DNA from 2 places in the Couchioplanes caeruleus genome. Region 2 is predicted to be linked to the other one. Evidence: riboswitches for the same ligand, from Rfam matches in the RefSeq annotation. Region 2 holds a riboswitch; the other holds the start of a gene.
What was found. Region 2 has a riboswitch for cobalamin ahead of EDD30_RS18145 (ribonucleoside-diphosphate reductase subunit alpha). Riboswitches for the same ligand answer to the same signal wherever they lie in the genome.
Positions count from the first base shown of each region.

Region 1: linked by a shared signal. The riboswitch ahead of metE (5-methyltetrahydropteroyltriglutamate--homocysteine S-methyltransferase) and the one ahead of EDD30_RS18145 (ribonucleoside-diphosphate reductase subunit alpha) in region 2 are both predicted to bind cobalamin.

Region 1 covers NZ_RJKL01000001.1:7,242,996-7,257,432, forward strand. Annotated here, with positions in the region: gene EDD30_RS41645 (hypothetical protein) at 114-245, shown strand; gene EDD30_RS32700 (ABC transporter ATP-binding protein) at 311-1,231, shown strand; gene EDD30_RS32705 (ABC transporter permease) at 1,228-2,040, shown strand; gene EDD30_RS32710 (HEXXH motif-containing putative peptide modification protein) at 2,139-3,320, shown strand; gene EDD30_RS32715 (hypothetical protein) at 3,356-4,207, shown strand; gene EDD30_RS32720 (hypothetical protein) at 4,375-5,859, shown strand; gene EDD30_RS32725 (TldD/PmbA family protein) at 5,862-7,238, shown strand; gene EDD30_RS32730 (TldD/PmbA family protein) at 7,231-8,562, shown strand; gene EDD30_RS32735 (hypothetical protein) at 8,599-9,402, shown strand; gene metE (5-methyltetrahydropteroyltriglutamate--homocysteine S-methyltransferase) at 9,842-12,079, opposite strand; cobalamin riboswitch at 12,193-12,409, opposite strand; gene EDD30_RS32750 (ABC-F family ATP-binding cassette domain-containing protein) at 12,775-14,437, shown strand, end outside.
Region 2 covers NZ_RJKL01000001.1:4,075,472-4,089,908, forward strand. Annotated here, with positions in the region: gene EDD30_RS18130 (response regulator transcription factor) at 1-296, opposite strand, end outside; gene EDD30_RS18135 (ATP-binding protein) at 441-4,097, shown strand; gene EDD30_RS18140 (ribonucleotide-diphosphate reductase subunit beta) at 4,052-5,047, opposite strand; gene EDD30_RS18145 (ribonucleoside-diphosphate reductase subunit alpha) at 5,047-7,392, opposite strand; cobalamin riboswitch at 7,517-7,721, opposite strand; gene EDD30_RS18150 (hypothetical protein) at 7,773-8,117, opposite strand; gene EDD30_RS18155 (CehA/McbA family metallohydrolase) at 8,484-9,989, opposite strand; gene EDD30_RS18160 (VanZ family protein) at 10,031-10,789, shown strand; gene EDD30_RS18165 (glycosyltransferase family 2 protein) at 10,798-12,306, opposite strand; gene EDD30_RS18170 (YegP family protein) at 12,405-12,581, opposite strand; gene EDD30_RS18175 (rhomboid-like protein) at 12,660-13,367, shown strand; gene EDD30_RS18180 (winged helix-turn-helix transcriptional regulator) at 13,460-14,119, opposite strand; gene EDD30_RS18185 (PaaI family thioesterase) at 14,183-14,437, shown strand, end outside.

The sequences.
Region 1 (14,437 bases), 3.2 Mb from region 2:
CCACATTCTTTCGCCGCTCGACCGACTCTCGACGGCTCCGTTACACGGAGTGCTACCGCTCAAGTGCGGCATTGCTGTCCGGCGCATCCCTGCGCCGACGAAAGGAGAAGAAGATGACGGAGAACACCGCTCCGGCATGGCCGGCCGAAGACTTCGAGCCGACCATCGAGGAGGCCATTCTCGCCAGCGGCGGGCACACGCAGCCGACCCTGCAGCCCGTTGATGTCGAGGATGACGAGTTCTAGTCGGTGAATCGGTCCTGGCCGCTGGAGCGGCCAGGACCTGCTCCACCGACGAATTGGAGCAGGCATTGGAACCTTTGCTGGCCGCCCGGACAGTGGGAAAAAGGTACAAGAATGGCACGTGGGGCGTGCGGGACATCGACCTCGACATCAACGGCGGCGACTTCGTCGGTGTGATCGGGTCCAACGGCGCCGGAAAATCCACGATGCTCTCGCTGTGCGCCGGGCTCACCCGCCCGACCGAAGGCTCGGTCATTCGCGGCCGGATGGTTCCGTACATTGGTTGGTGCCCTCAGCGCGATTTGGTGGATTGGTCCCTCACCGTGCGGCAGAACATCCTCCTGCCGCTCGCCGTGCTGGGAGTCACGGGGGCTCAGGCACGCAGCCGGGCGGCCGAAGTCATGGAGCTGCTGGATCTGAAAGGGGTGGCTTCTCGTCAGGTGGAATTGCTCTCCGGCGGTCAGCTTCGCCGGGTTCAGGTGGCACGTGCGATCGCCACGCGGGCGTCCGTGCTGATCCTCGACGAGCCGGCCAGTGGGCTCGACCCCGAGGGAACTGATCGGGTGTACCGGTACCTCGCGGAATTGACGCGGAAGAGTCGGACTGCCGTTCTTATCTCGAGTCACGATCTTGGGGCGCTGGAGACAGTAGCGAACCGGGTCGTGGAGATTTCGGAAGGACGCTGCGTCTATGACGGCCACACCGCGGAATACGTGTCTCAGATCGACATCGCGCCGACTACAGTGATCGCGACCGTCAGCGAGCACGCCGTCGACCAGGTGGTTGCCTCCATCGCCAAGATCGATGGCGCGCCCTGTCCGTCGCAGGAGGGGCGCATCGTTTCCATCCCCATCTTCTCTGCTCGGATGTTGCCAGCGGTGTTGGGCGCCCTCACGGCGTCGGAGCATCTCGAAAGTCTGACCGTCGAGAAGGCAGGGTTGCGCGATGCCTACCTGGCGACCCGGGGCCAGAGCGGTGATCTGACGTGAAGGAACTAATGTCTGAAACGACGACGGTCTCACCCACCCCTCGGCGGCCGTTCGCTGCGGTGGCCGTGCATTTGACCGCTTTCCATGCAGCGAGCTGGTGGAACTGGAGGAATTCCAACCTCGGTCGCCTTGTCGAGCCCCTCATCTACTTCGCGTTTCTCTGCACGAGTCTGCGAGGTGTCGTCACTGTCGAAGGTGGCGGTGACTCATACCTACGGTTCAGTTATGTCGGCATGCTGGGCTATGTCAGCCTGCGCGTCGGCATCGCGACCCTCGTGGACGTGGCGAACGACAGGAAGTGGGGGGTATACGCCATCGCGCGGATGGATGGACGCAGTGCCGGCGCATATCTGGCAAGTCTGGTCGCTGCGAATCTCGTTCTCATGGCGATCCAAGCGGCAGCCCTTCTCGGCCTGCTGGCACTGTTCGCCCCGACGCAGGTGACGCCGAGCGTCTGGAGTGTGACTGCGCTAGCCCTCGCCGGCAGCGTGTTCTGGAGCATGACAGGGGCTGTCCTGGCTTTCGGCGTGTCGTCGTACTCCCGGAGAGATCTGATTTCGACGCTGTCCCTGCTGCCGCTGGCGCTGACCGCACCTATCTTCTATCCCACAGATGTCATGCCGCCGGTCGTTCGCGCCATGGCGTATGTGAACCCTTTGACGTACGAACTCGATGCACTTCGGTCCGCGCTCAACGGCTCCTCGAACGTTGCCGCGACGGCCGCATTCCTGTTGGCCACCGCGTCCATGGCGGCGTTGTTGTCATTCGTGGCGCGCAGGTCCCCCTTGGTGAGTGGAGAGGTCAGCTGATGGATACGAATGTCGTGAATGTAACGAGCTTGATGGGGCACCTCCAATTCGGCGACGTGGCTCATGTCAGGGGACGAAGGAACTTCCTCACTCGCACGGTGCTCCTCGACAGCGAGGACTACGGCGCGGGAGTGGCCATGTGGCCGGAACGCTTCATCGAGGACCCACTGGTACGGATGGCCGCTGCGCTGGTCGCTCCGTCCTCGACGCGGGTCGCTGTCGCGCCACCGAGCACTGCAGCGGTGATTGACCGATGTAGTCAGCTGGCGCAGGGTACGCCCGACGGCGAGGCCGCCATCGCCGGCCGTGGCGGTGTGCCCATCCACGTGGTGCTGAGCTCCGAGTCGAGCCTTTGGGCACCGATCGAGAGCCGGTGGATCGCGGAGTTTCCGGACGAGACCAACGCCGCCTTAGGCACGGTGAGCGACGAGGAATACGCAGCATTGGCTGCGGCCGTCGACGAACTCTGGTCCCGGGCACCGGTCCTTGCCCGTGCCGTCCTGCTCCACGTCCATGCCATCGCGGTGTTCGACTCGCCTCGTACCGTCGGGAGCTGCACGGCGTTCTCCCTGCCGGGGGTCGTTTTGATCAATCGCGTGGTCCTACGGGATCCGCTCAAGCTGGCCGACCTGCTGTACCACGAAGCGGTCCATTGCAAGTACTACGACATCATGACGGTCGCCGCTCTCCTCAAGGAGGGGGCGAGTCGTCGATACGTGGCGCCTCCATGGCACGCCGACAAGGCCGCCGAGAAGGATCGGCTCTGGGTGGTGGAACGAGCGCTGGGGGCGTTCCACGTCTACGTGCACTACGCGGCTCTCGACTCGATGACGGATCTTGGTAGCGAACGGTGGCGAGGCTCCGCCCGAGAGCGGGCCCAGGCTCTGGCGGAGTTGCTCGCGACGGAGACAGCCTTCTTCACTCGTGAGGGAAGCGAGTTCCTCGCCTGGGGACTCGCCGTCCTCGGGCTCGAGCCCGGTCATGAGGCGACCGGAGAATCCGCCAAGGGTCTCCGGCAGACCGCCGCGGCAGACGGCCGTCCGACAGCGGTGCGTTCCGCCCGCGACGTGCGGCTGTACGGCTTGGAGCCGTTGGGCTACTTCCTCGTTCGTCGCGATCGTTCGGCGGCGTTGCAGCGTTTGGACGCGGCGAGTTGGGCCATGTTGACGAGGATCCGATGGGAGGAGCAACACGAGCCAGGAGCAGCCGTCGCCGTGCCTGCCGGACACGCCCGCGCCATCCGAGCGCTGACGAACGCCGGGTATCTGGAGGCCGTGTGAACCAGAACGGGACGGAGCCGGACCGCACGGCGACGGTGGTCCTCGGCTTCTTCGGCTGGGAGATCACAGCGACGTGCTCGCAGGCGGACAGCAAGCATCTTGAATTCCTCTACCGGCCGCACGTCATGCAGCAACCGAGCATTCACGCCGATGACAAGGCCTCGGTCGAGCTCCGGGCGGAGCACGAGGCGGGCTTCTTCAGGTCCGTGTTGGCCAAGGACGGCCGGGAGAAGAGTTTTAGCGTACGTATCGCAGGAGAGACGGTTCGCCGGACGTTCCGCGGCTGGTCCGGGAGCGCCGCACCGCTTCCACCCCTCGTGCATCCGAAGTTCGCCCAGAACTTCGTCGTCCTCAACGCCGCCGTGGTGGAGAAGGGCGGACGCTGCGTCGCCATCTTCGGTCCCAACTACTCGGGCAAGACGTCGGTAGCTCTGCACATGTGTACCGAGCTCGGGTGGTCCTTGGTAAGTGACCACCTACTCGTCCTTGATGCGCGTTCGGCGAGGGTGTGGAGCTACGGCTCCCCTGTGGGATTACGCGGGCGAGCAAGAGAGGACTTCGAGGCAAGCTCGGCCAACGAGACGATCGAGCGACGAGAGGTGATCTCGGAGGTGACGGGACGAGTCCTGCTGCTGCGCCCGGAGCAGCTCTGTACCACCACCGACGGCCTGCGAGGTTCGCTGGAGGGACTGGTCCTACTGTCTCCTGAATGCCGCGACATCCGGACGGTGCCCACCGCCGACCTCGGCGGACCTCCCTGCTTCCCTCCGGGGCGGTCGGCCGAGGCACTCACCATGCTTCCCGCTCACACCATCCTTGTGCCGGCGGCTGGTGAGCGCACACCGGGCCAGGCAGCCCACGCGATATCGGCATCCTTCGACATATGAAAGTGACGCCTCCGCTTGCACCGTCGGGAATATCCGTCGCCGGAAGGGATGTATTCCTCTCGTCCACCATCGGGGCGGCATGCCGGACGTTGCAACGGTGGCGATGTCGGACGGACGGCTCGCTGGAGCCGATTGCCATGATCGGGCTCCCGGACACAGCCCGGGTGATGACTGCAGTGCCGGACAGCACCGGCAGTCGCGCCCTGCTGCTGCCGACCGTGCGCGGCGAAGAGACGCCTACTCCGCTCCTGGCCACCTTCGACGGCCGCGGTGTCGGCATCAGGGCGTTGGATCTCCGGATGTCCCATCTCCCCGCCGTCGTCGCCGTACGTGGGCGAGGCTTCCTCGCTATCGGCACGACTCTGACGGACTCGGCAGATGCCAGCAGTGGCATCTATCTGTGCCGCAACGCCGGCGTCTGCATGCTCGGCCGGCTACGAGCCGACGAGCAGCTCGCCGGATCCTCGCCGATCATCGGCCTCGGGGACACCACTGTCGTCACCCGCTGCACCATAGGCTCGACGCCGGTCACCGTGATCCGTGCGATCGGTGGGCGTGCCTCACATGTGCTCTGGGAGGAGACCGTCCCGGCGGATGCTCCGATGGCCCGTTTCCGAGGCGCCCTTTACGTTCTCAATCGAGCCGGTACGCCGGAAGCGGAATTGTGGCGTCTGACTCCCGGCAGATGGAAGTGGCAGTTTGTCCAAGCGGTGCCGGACGTAGCCATGCTCGGTGCGACCGAGGCTGGGCTGGTCGGTGTGAAGCGTGGCCGCAGGCTCGTAGCGGTCGCGTTCGGTCCCGGCGAGCCTCCCCGTCCGAGGATGACATTCGATGCAGGTGTCGGCGTCAGCCAGATGGTCTCCAGCGACACCAGCCCGATTCAGGTCTTCCAGCTGTCCGGCGCCGACGGCCGCCGCTCCCTGGCCTGGCTCACAGACGGTGGCACCGCGGGCGCCGTTACCGAGCCTTACCGAAAGCCGACCATCAGCAGGCAAGGTCCGCTTCACCAATATGCGGTCGCGACATCGCGGCGCACCGTCTCGTCCCGGGACACCAACAGTTTCCATCGCGACGTCGTGCCGTATCTGCAACGCCGCGGCGTTGCCGTCGTATCCGTGTCCGGTTCGGGCCGCGACGGCACCTTTGTGCCTCACATGTACGTCGATTTCCTCACAACCCGCCCCTCGGAGGAGTCCTTCGTACTCGAGGGATTCAGTATCGACGCGGTCGGTGCCCTCCTGGCGGTGATCAAGGTGCCGACGAAGGTTGCCGGTGTCATTCTGCGCTTTCCGGTGTCCCGGTTGTCGTCGCTGGTCGAACAACCGGGCGGGTGGAGGTGGGGGACCGTGCTGGAACGAGTCGATCCCATGTGGAGAACACGGTTCGAACCCCTGCGGATGCTGGCTGGCTGCAACGGCCTGCCGCCGCTGTTGCTGCTGGCAGGACGTTTTGACCGTCGTGTGCCTGGTGACCAACGGGCGCTTTTCGACGAGTACCGCGCCAGGAGCGCCAGCCCGGACAGATGCCGATTCGTCGAGTACGACTGCGGCCATGACTTGCACGTCAGTACCGCGACGCAGGAACGACAGAAGCGGGACATTCTGCAGTTTTGGAACTCTCTTCACCAAGATGCCGTCAGGCTGGGGGTATAGCGATGGAGACATCCACCGCGGCGCAGATCATCGAACACGCCACCGCTTTCGGTTGCGACTTCGCCGAGGTCTTCTTGGAAGACCGCTTTCTGGACGACGTCCGCGCCCGGGACGAGCAGATCGTCAAGGTTTCCAGTGGTCGTGACATAGGCGCGGGAATCCGCGTCGTTCACGACGGGCGTACAGGCTTCGCCCATACTGCTGACGTCACTTATGAAGGGCTGCTGCGAACGTTCGCGGCCGCGGCCGGTGCAGCCGGGCTCCGTGGCGCCGGAATGCTCCTTGGCGTTCGTCGGCAGGCGTCTCATGCACATCTGATCACTGGAGTGCCGTCGTACGATGCGGTAGACCTGAAGGACACGCTTCGGGCAGCTCGCGAGGCCGCTAGAGGCGTCAGCGACACCGTCGACCGGGTCGGTTTGACCGTGTTGTCCAGCGTGCGCCGAGTGGCCGTGCTGAACTCGACGGGCACCCACTCGTCGTACGAGACGCGATCCGATCGCTATGTGGTGGAGGTGACCGCGGCCGGCTACGGGCGCCGCGAGACGGCCATGGAGGCACCCGGATGGACCAGCGGTTCCGCTCAGCTCGACCTCCCGGTGATGTGCGACGCAGCTACCACGGCCGCGCGACGCTCGGTGCGCCTCTTGACCGCTCGTGAGGCACCGGTCGGTGACCTGCCGGTCGTTTTCGCCGCCGGCGCTGGAGGAGTGCTGTTCCACGAGGCATGCGGACACGGCCTGGAGGCCGATCTCGTCGCCCGCGGTGCATCCGGGTACGCGGGACTTCTCGATTCCCCGGTCGCCTCGCCGATGGTGACGCTGGTCGATGACGGCCGCCTTGACAGCGCGTGGGGCTCGCAGCTGTTCGACGACGAGGGAGAACCGACGTCCCGGCATACCTTGATCCGCGAGGGTGCCCTGGTCGGCTTCCTCGACGCGCGGCACCGGCCAGGCGCCCGCGGCGATTCTGGCGGCAGCGCCCGGCGCGAGAATTACCGCCATCTGCCGATGCCCCGGATGAACAACACCTTCATGCTTCCCGGGAAGGACTCTCCGGAAAGCCTGATCCGCGATACCGAGTACGGCATCTACTGCACGCAGCTCGGTGGCGGGTCAGTGAACACGGTGACCGGGGAGTTCTCGTTCGCTGTGACCGAGGGGTATCTCATCGAGCGCGGTGAGGTGACCCATCCGCTGACGACCTTCCAACTGGTGGGGAACGGGCCTGCCACGCTGCGAAGCATCGACGCCGTGGCGAATGACTTCGCGCTGTGGCCGGGAATCTGCGGCAAGGACCGGCAATCGGTGCCGGTGACCGCTGGCCAGCCGACATTGCGGGTGCGTCAGATGACGATCGCTGGCGGCGCTCGTGGCTAGTCTCGGCGGGGACGACCACATCGCCGCTCTGGCCGCTCTGGTCATGGCAGCGCCGTCGGGACGGGAGACGATCGAGTTCTTCATTAGCGACACGGACAACGCTGAGGTCCGCGTCAGGGACGGGCGCGTGGAAAGCTTCCGGCGCTCCGGGGAGCGAGGAGTAGGCGTACGGCTGGTCGACGCCGGCCGGGTCGGCTATGCGTGGACCACCTCCTTGAGCGTCGGGGCGGTCGATGAAGCGTTGCGGCTGGCTCGCCGCAACGCGCAGCTCGGTGCGAGGGTAGGAGCAGGATCCGTGCCTTCGGGTTCCGGGATCATCGACCACGAATCGCTGTTCGATGAGCGGTTCAGGTCCGTCTCCGACGATGACCGGGTAGCTATGGCGCTGGAGCAGGAACGTGCCGTGAGAAGTCTCCGCAACGTGGTGGGATTGGACTACTGCTCCTATCAAGACAGCATTTCGCGCACCACCGTAGTCAACTCGCTGGGTCTGACTTCGTCAGCGACACGCAGTCAGTGTTCGCTCGACGTGCTCGTCATCGGTGATGTCGAGAGCACCTCGAATCAGACCGGTCACGGGTACATGAAGGCGCGTTCCGCGCAGGATCTGCGCCCGGATGCGGTAGCACGAATGGCCGGTCAAGAGCTCGACTTCTTCGACGCCCCTGCGGGACAGGTGCCTTCAGGGCCGACCGTTGCGGTCTTCTCGCCACGGATCGTCTCGGTCATTCTCGGCCACATCGGCCGCGCCTTGGCGGCAGATACGACTGGCCGAGCTTCCTTCCTGTCTTGTGCGGAAGGCGAGGTCCCGGTTCCCTCGTCGTTGCTGCTGGTAGAGGATCGCACGAATCCGGAGGCAGCCGGCGCCCTTCCGTTCGATGCCGAAGGCGTGCGGACGGCGCCGCTGCGGCTGTACGGATCTGGCGCCGTAACGCGGAAGCTGGTCGCCGGAACGGCCGTGCGCAATAGTTACAAGAGCCCGCCAACGCCCGGCACGCGTGCTCTGTGGCTGCAGTCCGATCCAGCCCCTGCGGAGGACTTCTGGAGCGGTATCTCCGACGGGGTGATGGTGATGTCGGCACCAGATCCCTTCTCCGGCTTCAACTTGACAACGGGCGCCTTCAGCTTTGGCTTCAGTGGCAGACGCATCATGAATGGCCGGCTCGGATCAGTCGTGCGCAATATCGGGATCTCCGGAACGCTTCAGGGCCTGCTGGCGTCCTGCCGAACCGCCAACGATCGGGTCTGGCCCTTGAAGGGCCATGCGGGCTGCACGATGCTGATTCCCGGCCTCGTGGTGAGCAGCGCCTCCGACATCGCCTGACATGGAGCTACCCACGTGACCCCTCGAACGCGGCGGTTGAGCGTCGACTTCTTCGGTACCCGGGTCGACTACGTCTGCAGAGACGATCGAACCCACTCGATGCTGGAGTATTACCTACGCCCACACGTGCGAACACCGACCTGGGAGGCACAGTGCCGGCTGCAGGTGGCACTGCTGAACTCTGGTGGATGCAGCTTCCAGCGCGCGCTGACCTATGCCGGGCTGGAGAAGCGCATCTACGCGAATGAGGGTGACGGATGGCGGCTGTACGACCGCTTCTTCGCGAAGTCCTCCAGGCCGACTCCGCTGCCGCCGCTGAGTTTCCCGGGATTCCGGGGCGGCTACCGCAGCCTCCACGCCGCGGCAGCCTGCAGCCCCGGCACTGAGGCAAAGGCCGTCATGATCCGCGGTGAAAGCGGTGCGGGGAAGTCTTCCTTGCTCCTGGCCCTCCTGGTCAGAGGCTGGGGATTCCTTTCTGACGATGTTTGCGTGGTGCGCCGTGCGGACTCCCGGATCGTTCCGTACGGGCGTCCGATCGGCGTCCGTGCGCCCGCCCGGGCCATGCTCGAGCGATTCTGGAAAGACGGCTTGATGGCGGCCGACAAGGAGGCGATCTCCGTGTCAACGCGGTCGGGCAGGACCTCGATGCTGCGCAGCGAGAACCTCGGGTTCATGGCGGGAGCAAAACCCGTTCCTCTGGCTCTGGAGGTGATGCTCACTCGAGGAACCCGGTTCGAGGCGATCAAGCATGGTCCGGCGCAGATCACTCTGCGGTGGACACCGGAGTCAGACCTGTGGCGAGCCTCCAGCCTGATAGAGGAGGCCATCGCCTCTCTGTGACATCTGCCGCACACCGGCGAGTCGGAGTGAAAGCAGGTGTCGCGATACTCCTCGATGATGACCCGCTCGGCGCGGGTCCCCTGTCTCGGGCTCGTGTCTGATCGTTGAAGGCCGACAGAGCGGCACGGTGATCTGGCTCGCCGTCCGGCTGCGTCCGGTGGGGGTACGGAACATCCGAGCGACCGCGGAGCGACCGGTTGAGCCCGATGACGCTCCCAACCCCTCACTCCCCGCCACGCCTTGGACCGAATTCCGGGCTTCACATTGCCGCGCCCGGATCCGTGGGTGGAACGTTTGGGACGGCGTGGACCACCGCGTGCCGGACCCTCGCCCCGTGGCGGCGGGCCACGGCCGGTCAGCACCTCGTCTCGTGATCGAGGCACGGGGAGACCGGGCGGGCTCCAGAGGGGAAGGGAGCCCGCCCGGCTGGGGAGATGGGTCAGTGGGCGCGTACCTCGGTGGCAGCGGCGACGAGGTGCCGCAGGGAGGCCTCGACCTCGGCGTAGCCGCGGGTCTTGAGGCCGCAGTCCGGGTTGACCCAGAGCCGCTGCGCCGGTACGGCCGCGACGGCGCGGCGCAGGGCCCCGGTCACCTCGGCTTGCGACGGCACGCGGGGGGAGTGGATGTCCCACACGCCGGGTCCGATGCCGCGCCGGTAGCCGATGGCGGCCAGGTCGTCGAGCACCTCCATCTTCGAGCGTGACGCCTCGATGCTGGTGACGTCAGCGTCGAGGGCGTCGATGGCGGTGAGGACCTCGCCGAACTCGGAGTAGCACAGGTGGGTGTGGATCTGGGTGTCGTCGCCGACGCCGCAGGTGGCGAGGCGGAACGCGCCGACCGCCCAGTCCAGGTACGCCTTCTGGTCGGCCGTGCGCAGCGGCAGGGTCTCGCGCAGGGCCGGTTCGTCGACCTGGATGACCGTGATCCCTGCCGCCTGCAGGTCGTGGCATTCGTCGCGCAGGGCGAGCGCCACTTGGTCGGCGGTGTCGGCCAACGGCTGGTCGGTGCGCACGAACGACCAGGCCAGGATGGTGACCGGGCCGGTGAGCATTCCCTTGACCGGCTTCAGGGTCAGCGACTGTGCGTAGGCGGACCATTGCACGGTCATCGGTGTCTTACGGGCGACGTCGCCGTAGATGATCGGTGGCCGGACGCAGCGTGAGCCGTAGGACTGCACCCAGCCGTGTGCGGTGGCGGCGAACCCGTCGAGTTGCTCGCCGAAGTACTGCACCATGTCGTTGCGTTCGGGCTCGCCGTGCACGAGCACGTCCAGGCCGAGTTCTTCCTGGAGCCGGATGACCCGGGCGATCTCGGCGTGCATCCGCGCGGTGTAGCCGGCCTCGTCGAGGGTCCCGGCCCGAAGCTCGGCGCGGGCCCGGCGCACCTCGGCGGTCTGCGGGAACGACCCGATGGTGGTGGTTGGCAGCTCGGGCAGCCGCAGCCGCTGCTGCTGGTGGGCGGCCCGCGTCTCGTAGTCGCCGCGCTGCCGGTCGCTCACGCTGAGGGCGGCGAGCCGCGCGCGGACGTCGTGGCGGCGCCACGCCGGGGGCAGCGGCGGCAGCGGCTCGGGCAGGTGCGCGGTGCCGTCGCGCAGGGCCTTGCCGAGCTGGACGACCTCGTCGACCTTCTGCCGGGCGAACGCGAGCCGCTCGTACAGCTGCGGGTCGAGGTGGGTTTCGGTGGACAGGTCCATCGGTACGTGCAGCAGCGAACACGACGTGGACACGGCGACGTTGTCGGCGAGCCCAGCCACGGTCGCGCCGGCCGTGACGGCGGCGCGCAGGTCGGTGCGCCACACGTTGTGACCGTCGACGAGCCCGGCGACGATCGTCTTGCCGCGCAGCGGACCCACGGCGGCGAGCCGCCGCAGGTTGCCCGGCCCGGCGACCAGATCCAGGCCGATCGCCTCGACCGGGGTGTCGAGCAGGGCGGGCAGGGCCTCGCCGAGTTCCCCGAAGTAGGTGGCGACGAAGATCCGCGGCCGGTGTTCCACCTGTCCGAGGCGGGTGTAGGCGCGGCGCAGCGCCTGGATCTCAGCCGGTGTGCGGTCGGCGGCGTAGGCGGGCTCGTCGAGCTGCACCCAGGTCACGCCCGCCTCGCCCAGCGCGGTCAGCAGCAGGGCGTAGGTGTCGACCAGGTCGTCCAGCCGGGCGAACGGGTCGTCGCCCTTGGACAGCAGCAGGAACGTGGCCGGGCCGACCAGCACCGGCCGGGTCGTGACGTCCAGTGCGCGGGCCTCGGCGTACTCACGCAGCGCCTTGCCGGGGTTCGCGGTGAAGACAGTGTCGGCGTCGATCTCGGGAACGAGGTAGTGGTAGTTCGTGGTGAACCACTTCGTCAGCTCCAGCGCCGGCTCGGTATCGACGCCGCGGGCCATCGCGAAGTAGGTGTCCAGCTCGGATAGACCCAGTCGGCGGAACCGGTCGGGGATGGCGCCGACGGCGACGGCCGTGTCGAGCATGTGGTCGTAGTAGGAGAACGTGTTGGATGGGATGCCGTCGAGGCGGGCGTTGCGCAGTGCCAGCCACACCTCGGCGCGTAGCCGGGCCGCGGTCTTCTCCAGCGCGGTGGCGTCGATCGTGCCCGCCCAGTACGCCTCGACGGCCTTCTTCAATTCCCGGTCGGTGCCGATGCGGGGATAGCCGAGCACGGTGCTCTGCCCGAATGCGGTGGTCACAGGGGGTCCTTCCCTCGAAGAGCCCAGCGGGCACGGGAAGGAGAAAGGCAGGGTACGGCGAGGTACCGACTCCCGCCCAGGCCCTCCCGAGGAGCCGCCGGCGGCGCACACCGGCGGTGTGCGCAGTGCTGGCAGGTCTTCGGACTCACGGGCGTGACCATGGTGGTCGCCTACTGGCCGTCGCTTCCCAGACCCTCGCGGGTCCAGTGCTTCAATGACGGCGGTCGTTCCCGCTTACCGCTGCGGGGCAGTCCCGGTCTTCCACCGGGTTCCCTCTTACGACGCCCCACCAAGCTGTCGGCGGGGCGAACCAGCACCACCGGTCATTCTACGGCCCCGGCAGGCTTGCTGTCGTCGACGGCGACCACCACCATTTGGGCGGTGGCCACTGTGGTCGCCGGTACGGCCCGATCCCACCGGTCCGCGGTCAACCTGACCGCGACCTCCAAGCCCTCTCTTGTGAGACGCTCCCGCAGAACCTCTCCAGCTCTGCAACGACGGCAGCAGTTCTTCGCTGGAAGCCACGGGCGGGTCAGGTACCGTGAACGTCATGGCACGAGGTATCTGGTCGCAGAAGGTCCGCACCGCCCGCTGACGGCGGCGCCTTCCCCTGCTGAATCCGCGCTCGCCGTCCCGGACCCCGCCGGGCGGCCGCCTGCTGCTGCCCGGCTCCACTGCGAGCCGCGGAGTACCTGTTGAACCTCACCCCTATCCCTGAGATCCTGTCCCCGCTCCTCCCAGCGGGCGACAGCGCGCACATCCGCGCCAAGGGCGTCGCCGTCACCCGCGGGTCGCGACGTGTCTTGCACGACGTGTCGGTCACCGTATCGGCCCGGTCCCGGATCGCCGTCGTCGGCGAGAACGGCCGCGGTAAGACGACGCTGCTGCACGTCCTCGCCGGCCTGATCCCGCCCGATGAGGGCACCGTGCACCGCGCCGGCACGATCGGCCTGGCCCGCCAGGAACTGGCGGCACGTGATGGTGAGACGGTCGGCACCCTGACGTCCGCGGCGCTGGCCGCCCCGCTCGCGGCCCTCACCGCGCTGCATGAGGCGACCTTGGCAATGACCGCCGGTGATCCGGCCGCCGACGACCGCTACGCCGTGGCATTGGAGGCTGCCACCCGCCTCGATGCGTGGGACGCCGAACGCCGCATCGACGTCGCCCTGGACGCCATCGGCGCCTGCCCAGACCGTAACCGTTGCCTGGCGACGCTGTCGGTGGGGCAGCGCTACCGGGTGCGGCTGGCGTGCCTGCTCGCCGCCCGGCACGACGTGCTGCTGCTCGACGAGCCCACCAACCACCTCGACGCCGGCGGGCTGGACTTCCTGACCCGCCAGCTACGCCAGCACGCCGGCGGCCTCGTCGTCGTCAGCCACGACCGGGCGCTGTTGCGCGACGTCGCCGACCGGTTCTGCGACCTCGACCCGAGCCGCGACGGCACGCCGCGGCTGTACGCCGGCGGCTACGACGCCTGGCAGCACGCCCTGCGCCGCGAGCGTGAGCGCTGGGAACAGGACTACGAACAGCAGCAGGCCGAGCACCGACGGCTGGCCGACGCGGTGTCGGCGGCCCGTGACCGGCTCTCCACCGGCTGGCGGCCGGACAAGGGCACCGGCAAGCACCAGCGCCAGTCCCGCGCGCCGGGTGTCGTGCAGGCCCTCAACCGGCAGCAGGACGCCCTCGCCGTGCACCGCATCGACGTTCCGCAGCCGCCGCCGACACTGCACTGGCCCGACCCGGTGGCCCGACCGGGGGCACCACAGCTACGCGCGCATGGCGTCACCGTAAACGGGCGACTCGCCGGTCCGATCGACCTCACCCTCGACGGCAGTGACCGGCTGCTCGTCACCGGATCCAACGGTGCCGGAAAATCCACCCTGCTCGCGGTGCTGGCCGGTGCCCTCCACCCCACGGACGGACGCCTCTGGACCGCGAGCGACACCCGCATCGCCCTGATCACTCAGGAGACCACCGAGCACGACCTCGCACTCACCGCCAGCCAGGTGTACGCCCGCCACGTGGGGCGGCTGGTCGTCCATGCCGGGCTGCGCGACGCCGACACCGTCGGACTCGGCGCGCTCGGACTCCTGGACACCGACGCCATGGGCACACCGGTCGGGCGGATGTCGCAGGGCCAGCGGCGGCGCCTCGACCTGGCCCTGGCGCTGGCCGAGCGACCCGGCCTGATCCTGCTCGACGAACCGACCAACCACCTGTCGTCGGCGCTGATCGACGAACTCACCAACGCAATCCGCGAGACCAGAGCCGCCGTCGTCGTCGCCAGCCACGACCGGCAAATGCTGCGAGACCTCGCCGACTGGCCGCGGCTAGAGATCGGACGGCGTGCGGAGCGTT
Region 2 (14,437 bases):
TCGCCGGCCACCAGGTGCCCCGCGGCGTGCGGCCGCGGCGCCCGGTCGCCGACGAGCAGGACGGGCCCGTGGGCCGACACGGCGGCGCAGGCGCGGCCCGCCCACCAACTTGGACCGTCGAGCACCACCACGTCCGGCCGGTCGTCGCTCGCCTGCCGCAGCGCCGCCGACTCCTCGCAGGTCTCGCCGATCACGTCTATCCCGCCGGCCCGCCGCAGCAACGAGGCCAGCCCGGCACCGCGCACCAGATCGGCGGCGACGACCAACACCCGTACGGCGGGACGATCGCCTACCACCATTTCATCCCCCCGATCACACGCACACGCATCGAAAATCACGCGCCGCCCGCAGCTTGCTAGGCTCCGCTCCCGGTTCGCTCACATCTCGCTCACGCGCCCGCTCACCCGCGCGGCGGACGCCGGATTCCTGGAGGAGATGACGTGCGGTTCGGTCTGTTAGGAACGCTGCTGGTCGAGGAAGCCGGATCGCCGCGACCGGTGTCGGCCCCCCGGCAACGGGTCCTTCTCGCCACTTTGCTGCTCCGGGCCAACACGGTGGTGCCGGCGGACGAACTGGCGGAGTTGATCTGGGAGAACCAGCCGCCCCGCAGGGCGCGGGGCGCGCTGCACAACCACGTGATGCGGCTCCGCAAGTGCCTCGGCGAGCGGGCCGGGGCACGGCTGCGCACCCGGCCGCCCGGCTACCTCTTCGAGGTCACGGACGACGAGCTGGACCTGCGGCAGTTCACCACGCGGTGTGACGACGGCCGCGCGGCCGCGCGCGCCCTCGACTGGCCGGCCGCGGCCGCGCTGATGCGGGACGCGCTGTCGCTCTGGCGCGGTACGGCCCTCGTGGACGTTCCGTCCGAAGTGTTGCGCCGCGACGAGGGCGGACGCCTGGCGGAGCTGCGGATCCAGGCCGTCGAGGGGCGCGTCGAGGCGGACCTCCGGCTCGGCCGGCACGACGAGGTCATCCCGGAGCTGCACGGCCTCATCGCCGAACATCCGCTGCGCGAGAAGCTTCGCGGCCAGCTCATGCAGGCCCTGCACCGGTCCGGCCGCAACGCCGAGGCGCTCGCCCTCTATCCGCGATTCCGGGAGGAACTCGTCGAGGCGCTCGGCGTGGAACCGGGCCCCGAGCTGCAGCACCTGCACCAGCGGATCCTGCGCTCCGAGCCGGCCCCGGCCGCACCGGCGCCGGCCGCCACCCATCCGGTCGTGCGGGACCACCCCGTCGAGCTCTCCACTCTGGAGGAGCTCGCGGCGGCGGCCCGCGCCGGTAGTCCCGGCCTGATCTGCGTGGAGGGGCCGGACGGCATCGGCAAGAGCGCCCTGCTGCACGAGTGGGCGGCACGCGAGCGCGGCCGGGGTACGACGGTGCTGCGCGCCACCTGCGCCGAGTCCGAGCAGGGATGGGCGTTCGCCGCGGTACGGCAGCTGCTCCACCCGGTATCAACCCTTCCGGAGGCCGAGCGCGAACCACTCTTCGCCGGGCAGGCCGCGCTCGCCCTGCGGGTCCTGGCCTTTCAGGCCCCGGCGGAGGCGACTCCGCCGGTGCCGTCGGCCCTGCTGCTGCACGCGCTGTACTGGCTGCTCGTGAACCTCACCGAGCGCGGGCCGGTGATCCTCGTGGTGGACGACCTGCACCGGATCGACCCGCCGTCGCTGCGCTGGCTGTCGTACCTGGGGCGCCGGCTGGCCGGGATGCCGGTGCTGCTCGTGCTGGCCCGCCGGTCCGGCGAGGACGACCCGCAGCTCGCCGAGCTGCTGTCGCAGGGAGGCTGCCGGACCCTGACGGTGGGCCCACTCGACCGGACCGGCGTCGCCCGCATGGTCCGGGCCGCGATGGGCGCCGAGGCCGACGACCGATTCTGCGAGTCGTGCCGCGAGGCTTCCGGCGGCAACCCGCTGTTCCTCGCCGAGCTGCTGCGGACGATCGGCGAGAGCGGGCTGCGCCCGACGGCGGACAACGCCGGCCAGGTCCACGAGTACGGCGCCCAGGCGCTCACCCGTGGCATCGTGGACCGGCTGGCCCGCGAACCGGATCGGCCGCGGCGGGTCGCCGTTACGCTCGCCGTGCTCGGCGACGACGCGAGCCGCACGACCCTCGCCACGGTGGCCGAGCTGAGCGACTTCGACCTGGCGGAGCAGTTGCGCCGGCTGGAGGCGCTCGGCGTTCTGGGTACGGCGGACCCGCCCCGCTTCCGCCACCGCCTCGTCCGCCCCGCCGTGCTCAGCACCATGAGCCCGGCCGAGCTGACCGCCGCGCACGTCCGGGCGGCGCGGGTGCGCTACGACGAGGGCGCTCCGAGCGAGGTGGTCGCCGGCCACCTCATGCACGCCGACCATGTGGACGGCCGGTGGCCGGCCGAGGTGCTCCAGGACGCGGCGCAGCTCGCTCGGGGCCGGGGGGCACCGGACGTCGCCGTGCGGTTCCTGCGACGCGCGCTGCGGGAGCCGCTCGACAAACCGCAGCGGATGCGGGTGCTGCTCGCGCTCGGCACCGACCTGTTGTTCCACAATCCCGCCGGGGCGGCCCGCCACCTCCGCGACTCTCTGACGTTGATGACGGACACCGAACAGCGCGGCCGTACCGCGGGCCTGCTCGCCAACGCCCTTCTGGTAGCCGGACGCGGCCCCGAGGCGGTGGCGGTGCTCGAGGAAGCCGTGCGTGAGCTGGGCGACGCCGCCGACGCCCCGGCAGCGCGACGCGAATTGGCGCTGCTGCTGCAGGCGCAGCTCATCCAGGTCGCGTACGAGAACGTGTCGACCATCCCGGTGGTCCGGGCGCGCCTGCACGACCTCGCCGCCGCACCGCCTCGCGGTGACACCCCCGGGGAGCGGGCCCTGCTCGCCGCGCTGTCGCTCGACGGACTCGCCGGGCACCTCAGCGCCGAACGGACCGGCGAGTTGCTCGGCCGCGCCCTGCACGGCGGGCTGCAACTGCACGGCCCGGCCGGGGTGCTGTTCGCCCTGGCCGCGATCGGGCTGCTCACGGCGGACCGACTCGCCGAGGCATCCGGCTGGTTCCGCGAGATCGGCGAGCAGGCCGCCTCCAGCGGCTCACCGTATCTGTCCATCATCTCGAGATTCGGCAGCGCCTCGATCGCGAGCCTGCGCGGCGACGTGATGTCGTCGCTCGACGTCGCGCAGACGGTCCTGGAGCTGACGCCGCTCGACCTCGGCTACTCGGTACTGCCGTTCGTGGCACTCGCCGTGAACGCGCAGATCGAGCTCGGTGACGTGGCCGCCGCGGAGAAGACTCTGCGCCGGCACGGCACCGTGCACGCGCCCGACGCGGCCTGGGACCGGGGCCGGTTCCTGCTGATGCGGGGACGGCTGCGGGTGGCGGCCGGCGACCTCGCGGGCGGACTGGCGGCCCTGCTCGAATGCGGCAGTGCCCAGGCGGCCGCCGGCATCGTCAACCCCGCCGTCGCACCGTGGCGGTCCCAGGCGGCCCTGGCCTACGCCGCCCTGGACCAGCCCGGCCCCGCCCGCGAACTCGCCGCCGAGGAGTTGGTGTTCGCCCGCCGCTGGGGCACCCCCCGCGCCATCGGCGTCAGCCTGCGCAGCCTCGGCGTGGTCACCGGCGGCGATGAGGGGCTGGCCCTGCTCGCCGAGGCGGTCACCGAGCTCCAGCGGTCGCCGTCGCGGCTGGAGGAGGCCAGGGCCCGCTACGAGCTGGGGCGTTGCCAACTCGGCGCGGGCCAGCGGGCGACGGCACTCGACAACCTGCGGAGTGCCGCCGGCCTTGCCCGGCAATGTGGCGCGCGGGCTCTGCTCTCCGGCGTACGGCAGACTCTCGCCCTGGCCGGGACGGCACTGGGCCCGAGGTGGCGCGACCGCCCGGCGGACCGGTTGGACCCGGTCGGACGGCATCTGGCCGGCCTTGCCGCCGGCGGTCTCAGCGACGCGGAGATCGCCCAACTGCTGTTCACCACGCGCGGCACGGTCCGCGACCGGCTGTCCGAGGCGAGCCGGTCGCTCGGCGTCGACCGATCCGGCCTGCGCGAGGCACTGGTCGGATCGGCGACGTCCTCGCCTCCAGCCCGTCAGAAGTCGTCGTCGAAGCTCACCGTGCCGGAGACGCCGACCTGATACGCCGACACCCGCCGCTCGAAGAAGTTCGACAGCTCCTGCACGTCCTGGAGCTCCATGAAGGCGAACGGGTTCCCGCTGCCGTACACCGGTGCGATGCCGAGCGTGACGAGCCGCCGGTCGGCGACGTGCTGCAGGTATTGGCGCATGTCCGCCAGGCTCATCCCCGAGACACCCTGCTCGAGCAGGTCGGCGGCGAACTGGACCTCGCACTCGACGGCCTCGGTCAGCATGTCGCGGACCTGCCGCTCCATCTCGGCGTCGAACAGGTCGGGTTCCTCGGCCCGAACCTGGTCGACCACGTCGAACGCGAACGCCATGTGCATGCTCTCGTCGCGGAACACCCAGTTGGTGCCGGACGCGAGGCCGTGCAGCAGGCCGCGGGAACGCAGGTAGTACACGTACGCGAAAGCGCCGTAGAAGAACAGGCCCTCGATGCACGCGGCGAAGCAGATGAGGTTGAGCAGGAACGCGCGTCGGTCCTCTTTGGAGACGAGCGCACGCAGCTCGAAGACCGAGTCGATCCACTTGAAGCAGAACTCGGCCTTGCGGGCGATCGACGGGATGTTGTCGACGGCGGCGAACGCGGCCGCGCGCTCGTCGAGGTCGGGCACGTACGTGTCCAGCAGGTTCAGGTAGAACTGGACGTGCACCGCCTCCTCGAAGAGCTGCCGGGACAGATAGAGCCGGCCCTCCGGGGAGTTGACGTGCTGGTAGAGGTTGAGCACCAGGTTGTTCGCCACGATGGTGTCCCCGGTGGCGAAGAACGCCACCAACCGCGAGACGAGGTGCTGCTCGGCGGGGCTCAGCTTGGCCAGGTCGGCGAGGTCGGAGTGCAGGTCGACCTCCTCGACGGTCCAGGTGTTCTTGATGGCGTCCTTGAAGCGGTCGAAGAAGTGCGGGTACTTCATCGGCCGCAGGGTCAGGTCCATTCCGGGATCGAGCAGCATCACTGGCAGGCCTCACACGATTCGGGGTTCTCCAGGGAGCAGACCTCGGCGGGGGTGACCGCGACCGTCGCCTGCTGGATGCGCGTCGCCGGGCGCGAGCGCAGGTAATAGCTCGTCTTCAGCCCCGACTTCCAGGCGTAGAGATACATCGACGACAGCTTGCCGATGGTCGGTGCGCTCAAGAACAGGTTCAACGACTGCGACTGATCGATGTACGGCGCCCGCGCCGCGGCCAGGTCGATCAATGCCCGCTGCGGCAGCTCCCACGCGGTCCGGAACAGCTCGCGCACCTCGGCGGGCAGCTCGGTGATCTGCTGCACCGAGCCCTCGGCCCGCTTGATCCGGTCGCGGACCGGCGCCGTCCACAGGCCGCGGGCCTTGAGCTCGCGTACCAGATAGGTGTTGACCTGGAGGAACTCGCCCGACATGGTCTCGCGCTTGAACAGATTGGAGACCTGCGGCTCGATGCACTCGTAGCAGCCGGCGATGGACGCGATCGTCGCCGTCGGCGCGATCGCCACGAGCAGCGAGTTGCGCAGCCCGCTCTCCTGGACGCGGGTCTTGAGCCGCGACCAGCGGCCTGTCTGCGCGGGCTCCGCTCCCCACAGGTAGGGGTGCAGGTCACCCTTGGCGGCACGGGTTTCCGGGTACGCCGGGTGCGCGCCGAACCGTTCCGCCAGGCCGGCGGAGGTCTCCAGGGCGGTCAGGAAGATCTCCTCCTGCACCCGGGTGGACAGCTCCTTCGCCTCGGCCGAGTCGAACGGCAGCCGCAGCATGAAGAACGCGTCCTGCAAGCCCATCAGCCCGAGCCCGACCGGCCGCCACCGCGGGTTCGACACCCCGGCCTGCTCGGCCGGGTAGTAGTTGATGTCGATGACCCGATCCAGGAACACCACCGCGGTACGGACCGTGGCGCGCAGCCGCTCCCAGTCCACCCCGCCGTCGGCGGTCACGTGCGCACCGAGGTTGATCGACCCGAGGTTGCAGACCGCCGTCTCGGCGTCGGAGTTGACCTCGAGGATCTCCGTACACAGGTTCGACAGGTGGATCGTGTTGCCCGGGGAACCGGTCTGATTGGACAACCGGTTCGACGGGTCCTTGAACGTCATCCAGCCGTTGCCGGTCTGCGCGAGCGTGCGCATCATGCGTCCGTACAGTTCCCGCGCCTTGACGGTCTTGACCGCCTTCTTCTCCGCCCGCCGGTAGGCCTCGTCGAACTCCTCGCCGAACAGGTCGGGCAGTTCGGGGGCATCGGTGGGGTCGATCAGCGACCACTCGGCGTCGGCCTCGACCCGGCGCATGAACTCGTCGGGGATCCAGTTGGCCAGGTTGAGGTTGTGGGTGCGGCGGGCGTCCTCGCCCGTGTTGTCGCGCAGCTCCAGGAACTCCTCGATGTCCGGATGCCATGGCTCGAGATAGACGCAGGCCGCACCCTTGCGCCGGCCACCCTGGTTGACCGCGGCCACGCCGGCGTCGAGCGTCTTCAGGAACGGGACGATGCCGTTGGACCTGCCGTTGGTGCCGCGGATCAGGGCACCCCGGCCGCGGACCCGAGACCAGGAGATGCCGATGCCGCCGGAGAACTTCGACAGCTTCGCCACCTGGTGGTACCGCTCGTAGATCGAGTCGAGCTCGTCGCGGGGCGAGTCGACCAGGAAGCACGACGACATCTGTGTATGCCGGGTACCGGAGTTGAACAGCGTCGGCGAACTCGGCAGGTAGGCCAGGCTGGACATCAGCCGGTAGAAGCCGATCGCCTCGCCGGGCGTCCCGGACAGCCCGCACGCCACCCGCAGCAGCCAGAACTGCGGCGTCTCCACCACCAGCCGCGACTGCGGATGCCGCAGCAGATAACGGTCGGCGACGGTCCGCAGGCCGAAATACTCGAACCGCAGATCCCCGTCGAGGTCGACCGCGTCGTCCAGCTCGCGGGCGTGGCGGGCCACGAACGCCGCGGTCTCGTCGCCGATCAGTCCCTGCGTGTGTGCGTGGCGGATCGACTGACTGAAGCTCTCGACGCCCTGCCCGCGGACCTCCTTGTCCACGAAGGCCGCCAGGAGCCGCGCCGCGAGCCTCGAATACTGCGGCTCCTCGCCGATGAGCTCCGCCGCCGTCTGGATCGACAACCTGTCCAGCTCCGCCGTGGTGGCGCCGTCGTACAGACCGCTGATGGTCCTCGTCGCCACCCGCAGCGGATCGACCTCGTCCAGGTCCTCAGCCCACCGCTCGACCGCTTTCACGATCCTGTCGACGTCGACCGGCGCCAGGTCGCCGTTGCGTTTGCGGACCCGCATCGTGTGCCGCCGCTGCTCCGGCAGCGCGGTCTTTCCCGGTGTGAGTGTCATGCCCTCTCCTCGCGAGCCCATGGCCGTCCGGACACGCGGGAGCAGACACCACCGCCCCGGCACCAAGTGCCCGAGGAGATCCGGCGTCGGCCGTCCCGCGCGGCCTTCGACCGCCGCACACCGTCCGGCGTGCGACGCGCTGGCAGGTCTTCGGACTCGCGGGCCTGACAGAAGTCGCCTACTGGCCGTCGCTTCCCAGGCCGAGGCCCAGTGCTGTATGACGGCGGTCGTTCCCACTCACCGCTGCGGGGCAGTCCCGGATTTGCACCGGGTTCCCTCTTGCCTCGGCCCCGTGACGACGCGGCCGAACCAGCTACGGGCCACACCATATCTGGGCGCAGGAGGAAAACCACAACCCCACATGGTGTGTTCCGGGTGTGTCACCGCTCTCCCGCCGCGGCCGGCGCCGGGATGACCGACAGGGCGAGCGTGGCGGGCAGGCCGGCGACGCCCGGGCCGCCCGCGCGCACCCAGTCGGCGATGTCGGTGACGATCGCGTCGTCGAGCACCAGGCCGAACCACACCGGCCGTGCACCCTGGCGCCGCGCGGTGCGCGCCGGCTGCACGACCATGACGTTCGACTGGGCGCAGACGTCCAGACACAGGCTCGTGCGGACCCGGTGTGCGGCGGGAAGCAGCTCTCGCAGCCGGTCGACCTGCGCCGCATGGTCCACCGCCGGATGCTTCACGCGGCTGCCGCAGCAGCAGTCGCGGCACACCGTCAGCGTGCACCCCGGCATGTCCTCGTCGGCCACCGTCGTCCCGTCCTCTCTCACGGCCACCACCGTAGCGGCGTCGGCGATCCGGGTGACGTCGGCGACGCCGGCGCCGTCCAGCTCGGGCGCGATGAGCCAGCCCGCCGAGGCGTTGGGCGGAGAAGCGGGCGGCGAAGTCGGCGCGGTCGACCACGATCGGGCCGGGCGACCACTTCGCGGCTGTAGGCGGCGAGGCTGGTCAGCAACGTCGTCGCGATCGGGGCGACGCCGGCCCGCGGCCAGAAGCACACTCCGCGCGGCGCGGGCACGCCGCAGCACCGGACTCGTCCGACGCATCCCCCAGGCCTGATCTCGGGAGAGTGGGTCAGGCTGGCGCTACCGGTGCAGCCAGACCGGGTTGCTGAGCAACAGCATGGTGGTCAGAGTGGTTGGCGTGGGCCGCGGCCGCTGCACCTCGACGCGGATATAACGGGCACTGCTCCCGCGCGTACGCCAAGTCAGCGTGGCCGCGCCGGAGGCGGGGACGAAGCCGGTCGCCACCTGGCCGGTCGCGGTGTGCAGGGAGACGACGGAGCTGGGCACCCCGCCGACCCGCGCCGTGACCTCGACGGTGTCGTCGCCGACCTCCAGCGACTGCCCGGGGCCGGCGACCCGTTCCCCGGCGGCCGCGGTCAGGTCCAGCGTGGCGGCGGACGCCCCGGCGAGGTACGAGCGCCCCGCCCGCAGCGCCGCCAGGATCGCCGACCGGGACAGCTCGGGCGCGTACACCACCGTCTGCGGATGCGCGACGGCGGCCGGGCTGTGCGCATCGCTGTTGCCGAACGCGGCCAACCGGCGACCGTCGCGCAGCAGTTTGTCCCAGATCCGTACGGAATTGACGTCATCGATCGTCCACGGCCCGTTCCACACCTCGAGGCCGTCGACGTGCTCATGACCGAACTCCCACGTCGAGCCGGGTCCCGGCGAGCTGGGATGCGCGGGCACGACGAGGCCGCCGTCCGCGCGTACGGACGCGGCGTAGCCGGCGAACAACCCGTCGCCGGGAGCGTACCGCCAGTCCACCCAGCGGTCGGCGGGCAGACCCAGGGCGAGCCAGTGGCCGTGCCGGGTGGTGACCTCCTCGCCGCCGATGATGAGCAGGTCGTCGCGGGCGTAGCGGCCCCAGGTCAGGTTCGCCGATCGGGTGTTGTGCTCGGTGGAGACGAAGAAGTCGAGACCGCGGGCGCGGGCGTCCGCGGCCGTCTGCTCCTGGGTGCCCGAGCCGTCGGAATGCACGGTGTGCAGGTGCATGTCCCCGCGATACCAGGCCGCTCCCCGGCCGGCGGCGCGCGTGGGCGCGGGCGCCGGCACGAACGCCGGCTCCTCCGGCCCGAATTCCAGCGTGACGTCGACCTGCCAGTCCATGCCGCGCGGGTTGGCGACGATCGGGCCGAGGGCGACCGCCCACCGGCCCGGGTCGATGCGGCCCGGCAGATAACCGGGGGTGGCGTCGGAGGCGGAGAGAGTGAAGGAGTCGCGGGCGCCGCCGGACCATCCCCGGAAGCCGTCCTCGGCACCGGGCCCCCAACCGGCCGGGCCGAAGATCCCGATGTCCAGCACGTTCTGGAGCAGACCGGGAACGAGAACATACGGTTCGTACGAGCGGCGCACCGAGATGCGGTTCACCCCGGCCGGCACCTCGAAGGGCACGTATTCCCACTGGTCGAACCCGGGCGGCGAGTGCCCCGTGAAGGTGGTGGTCACGGGCGGCGTGGCGGCCGGGCCGGCGGCCGCACTCCGGGCGGTCGCCATCGCGAGCAACCCGCCGGCGGCGAGGGCGCCACCGAGACGCAGCACCTCGCGGCGGGCGGCCGCGCGCCGTACCTGGCGTTCCGGAGCCATGCCGGCCATCCTCTCTGCCGCGCGGACAGACATTGATGACAATGGATGTTACCTATGGCTATTTATTTCTGCCATACGCCTCGCCGGCCAAGATGATCCGCATGAGGTATCAGCTCAACCTGGCGCTCGACCGTCCCGGCGCGGTGGCACTGCTGCTCTGCTGCGCCATCGCGGCTGGTGTGCTGTTCTGGCCGGTGTCGCGGCTGTTCCGCTGGCGACCGGGCTGGACGCTGTCGGCGATGCTGGCACTGGCACCGATTCTGGTCTTCACCGTGCCCCTGGAGGCCCCCGGCTGGCAGGACGGCGCGGTCTACCGGCTCGCCGAGTACGTACGCTCGTTCCTGCACACGGCGACCTTCCAGGCCGAGATGCAGGCATTCGCCTCGAGCGACGAGCGGCTGGCCAACCTGCTGCTGTTCATCCCGCTGGGGGTGGCGGGCGCCCTCGCCACCCGCCACGCGCTGTGGACCGCCGCGGCGGGAGCCGCCCTCTCGTTCGGCATCGAGGGCTGGCAGGCGGTCAGCGGCGTCCGGGTCGCCTCGGCGGCAGACTGGATCTACAACACCGGCGGAGTGTTCATCGGCGCGGCCCTCGGCCTGCTCGTTCTGGCTGCCCGACTCCTGACACGACCGGACGCCGTCACCCCCGTGTCACCCGCAACGCCGGCGTGGTCCCCCACGGGGGACAGGACCCGCGAGTTTCCCCGCCTGCACGACCTGCCCGCACATCAGGAGCCGACGCTCGACCTCTCCCGCCGCCCCGAGGAGATGACCACCGCGAGCCTCAGGCCCCTTTGGTGACGAGGCGCTCAGCTCTTCAGCGACGCGATGACCAACGACGGGATCCACACCAACGCGTACACCGTCGCCAGCGCCGCACCGGTCGCGCCCGCGTCGGCGCGGAAAGCGGCCAGGTATGCGGCGGCGAGCGCCAGCAGGGTCGCGCCGTTGAGCGCCCGGATCCGGCGGGCGCCGCGCACCGCCACGGGGCCGCGCCGCCGGTTGGTCTTGGGCGTGACGAACCAGGTCTGTGCCAGGTTCCGGAAGCCCTTGACGTTCGCGATGGCGTAGGTGTGGACCACGGACAGCGCGATCCAGCAGGCTGCCGGGATGTAGAGCAGACTTATCCAGTCGCGCTTCTTGACCACGCCCACGACCAGCGGCAGGACGCAGCTCAACAACGCCACCAGCGCGGTCGGGACCAGCGTGTAGGCCACCACGCGCAGCGGCCCGTCGAAGGTCGGCGTCGCCCCGCCGCGGCCGGCGCCCACCACGGCGGCGACCGCCACCAGCAAGCTCCACAGCACCGACGCCTCCACGCCCAGCGCGGCGGTGAAGTAGGCGTTCTGCCGCAGCAGGCTGAGCTTGGTCCACAGGTCCAGCTCCGATCGCAGGACCGGAAGAAAATATTCCTTACACGTACGGGCGGAGCCGATCGCCCACCGCTCCTGCTGCCGGCGGAACGCCTGGTAGTTGGGCGGCACCTCGCCCACGTTGGCCACCTCCTCCAGGTAGACCCCGCGGTAGCCGGCCAGGTAGAACCGGTTGGACAGGTCGATGTCCTCGGTGAGGTGCCCGGCCTGGAAGCCGCCGACGGCGTACAGCGCGCTCAGGTCGAACAGGGCGCAGCAGCCGGAGAAGAGGATCATCTGACCGAGCTGCTGGCGGCCCGCCAGGTCCACCAGGTAGCAGGCCTCCTCGTTGATGGCCAGGCAACGCTGGAAGTGGTCCCTGCGGCCGTAGTGGTACAGGCGTTTGGCCTGCACATACGCGGTGGCCGGGTCGGCCTCGATGACCTCCAGGCAGCGCTCGAGCGCGTCGGCCTGCGGGCGCCAGTCCGCGTCCAGCAGGTACATGTAGTCGAAGCCGCGTCCGCGCAGGTAGCCCTCGAGGGTCTTGAGGTTGCCCGCCTTGAAGCCGGCGTTGTGGAAGCGGTGGAACAGGACGAACCCGTCCGACTCCCACAGTTCGACGTCGGTGTCGTTGTATCGGGCGCCGGGCACCCGTACGCAATCCCGCTCGGTGGCCAACCGGCGCAGCAGCGCGACGGTCTCGGGGTCCTTCGAGTCGTCACCGACGACGATGGTCTTGTGCGGAAAGGTCAGCCGCTCGCACGCCGCCACGGTGTCGGCGATCACCTTGCGCTCGTTGAAGGAGACGATGACGACCGCGACCCGCGCATCGGTACGCAGCGGCACCGTTCGCGGCCGGCGACGCAGCAGCGCACCCGCGGCGTACGCGTAGTTGTACGCGGCGAAGAACGCGAAGTAGAGCGACAGCAGGACGGGCACCGGAAGCCACAACAGTTCGACGACCACGTGGCTCGACGCTAGTACCGCAATGTTTCACCTTTCGGCGGCTGCCGCCGCGTCCCGAGCGCCGAGCCCGGGACGCGGCGCTCGGGACGCGGCGGCGACTAGGTGGTCTGGTCGTCCACGGTCGCCGAGCCGGTGCTCCGCTTGATCGATTCGATGGTGTCCATTGCGGACGTCTTGCGGGTGTAGGCCTCGCTCGTGGCCACGACCTGACCGTTGTCCGCGACAAGATTGAAACGGACCTGTCCATTGCTGGTGTTCTTCAAGACGAACTTCACGTCGCTCACCTCCCGCGCCTGCTGTACCCGATCGCGCCTGGAACCGAACCTGGACAGCGCACAGTTGAATGACAAGCCATGAACTTTGCGTCCCTGCGGGGCCCGCTCCGCGCCGTCCGGGAGTATCCGCGCCGCGCGCCTTTGACCTTTGGCTATGTCTGTCTGCTCCTGGTCGGTTACCCCTGGGTCTACTACGGGCTGTCCGACGATCGGTCGACCACCCTGTTGGGCTACGTCAGCACCAACCTGGACAACCTGCGGGACCATCCGGTGACGGCGATGCTCGGCAGCGTGCTGTTCATCCAGACCACGCTCTCGGATGTCGCCTCCCTCGAGTTCGTGGGCAGCCTGATCACCGTCGGCCTGGGGATCTGCGGCTTCCTGGCCTGGGCGGAGCGCCGGTGGGGAAAGGCGCGCGCCGCGGCCGTGTTCCTCGGCGGGCACGTCGTCGCCACTCTGCTCACCGCCGTGGTCATCACCGTCGGACTGCGGAACGGCTGGTATCCGGAGGCAGTGCGACAGGCCTCGGACTACGGGATCAGCTACGGCGCCCAGACCGTGCTGGCGCTCGGCACGCTCGCCCTGCCCCGCTGGGGCCGCCTCCACTGGGCGGTCTTCGTGCTCGGCTGGGCGCTCGGCGGTGCCGAATGGGACGGATCGGTGCCGGACTTCGCCACCGTCGGCCATCTCATCGCGGCGGTCCTGGGCTTCGCACTGGCGGCCGTCCTGGCGTTCCGACGGTCGCGGGATCAGGTCGCCGCGACCCCGTCCGAGCAGGTTCATTGACGGAGTGCATAGCCGTTTCACGGGGCAGAGGGCGTAGCCGTTTCACGGGGCAGAGGGCGTAGCCGTTTCACGGGGCAGAGTGCGTAGCCGTTTCACGGGCGGAGGGCGTAGCCGGAGAACCAGGTGGGAAAGGCCCTGCGAAGGGTCGCCGGACCGGCGAGCCGGACGTCTTCCGCGCGCAAGAGTTGTCCCCACTGCCGCTCCCCGAGCCAGAAGCGGGTCAACGCCTCCAGGTCCGCATCGACGTGCAGGGCGACCGGATGCCCGCCGCTGTCCGTGCACAGCGTGACGTCGGGCCGTCGGGCGTGCAGGTAGTACGGCCCTTCCGGCCGTACCCGGAAGGTCAACTGAACCACCGTCAGCGCCGTCGGCAATCGGTCCGGATGCAGCCGGCGCCGCAGGTCCCACACCAGCATCTCGGGATCCAGGTGCTCCGGCTGCAGGCCGCGCCGGTCCCATTCGTACGCCCATGCGCCCAGCTCCCGCAGCACCGGCTCCAGCGCCCGCCCGGCCGGGGTCAGCGCGTACGCCGGACCGCCGGCCCCCGCCGTACGCAGAACGAGCCCGGCGCGCTCCAACTCCCGCAGCCGCTGCGTGAGCATCGTCCGGGAGATCCGCGGCAGCCCTCGCTGAAGCTCCGAGAACCGCCCGGCGCCGAGCAGCAACTCGCGCACCACCAGCAGCGTCCAGCGTTCCCCGAGCACCTCCAACGCCCGGGCGACGGCGCAGAACTGCCCATAACCGGCTCCCACGCCGCCGATGCTAGTACGGAATCCGTACTGGATCACCGCGCCGACGCGGTTAGCGTCGGCGGCATGACCACGACACCCGCCGCCCGCACGGGCGAGGAGTTCCTGAAGGCCATCATCGCCGGCGAGGTGCCACCGCCGCCGATCACGGCAACCCTGCGCTTCGGCCTCGTCGAGGTGGGCCCCGGCAGGGCGGTCTTCGAGGGCGACGCGGGCGAGTTCGTCCACAACCCCATGGGCACCGTACACGGCGGCTACCTGGCAACCCTGCTCGACTCGGCCCTCGGCAGCGCCGTCCTCAGCCGGCTGCCCGCGGGAAGC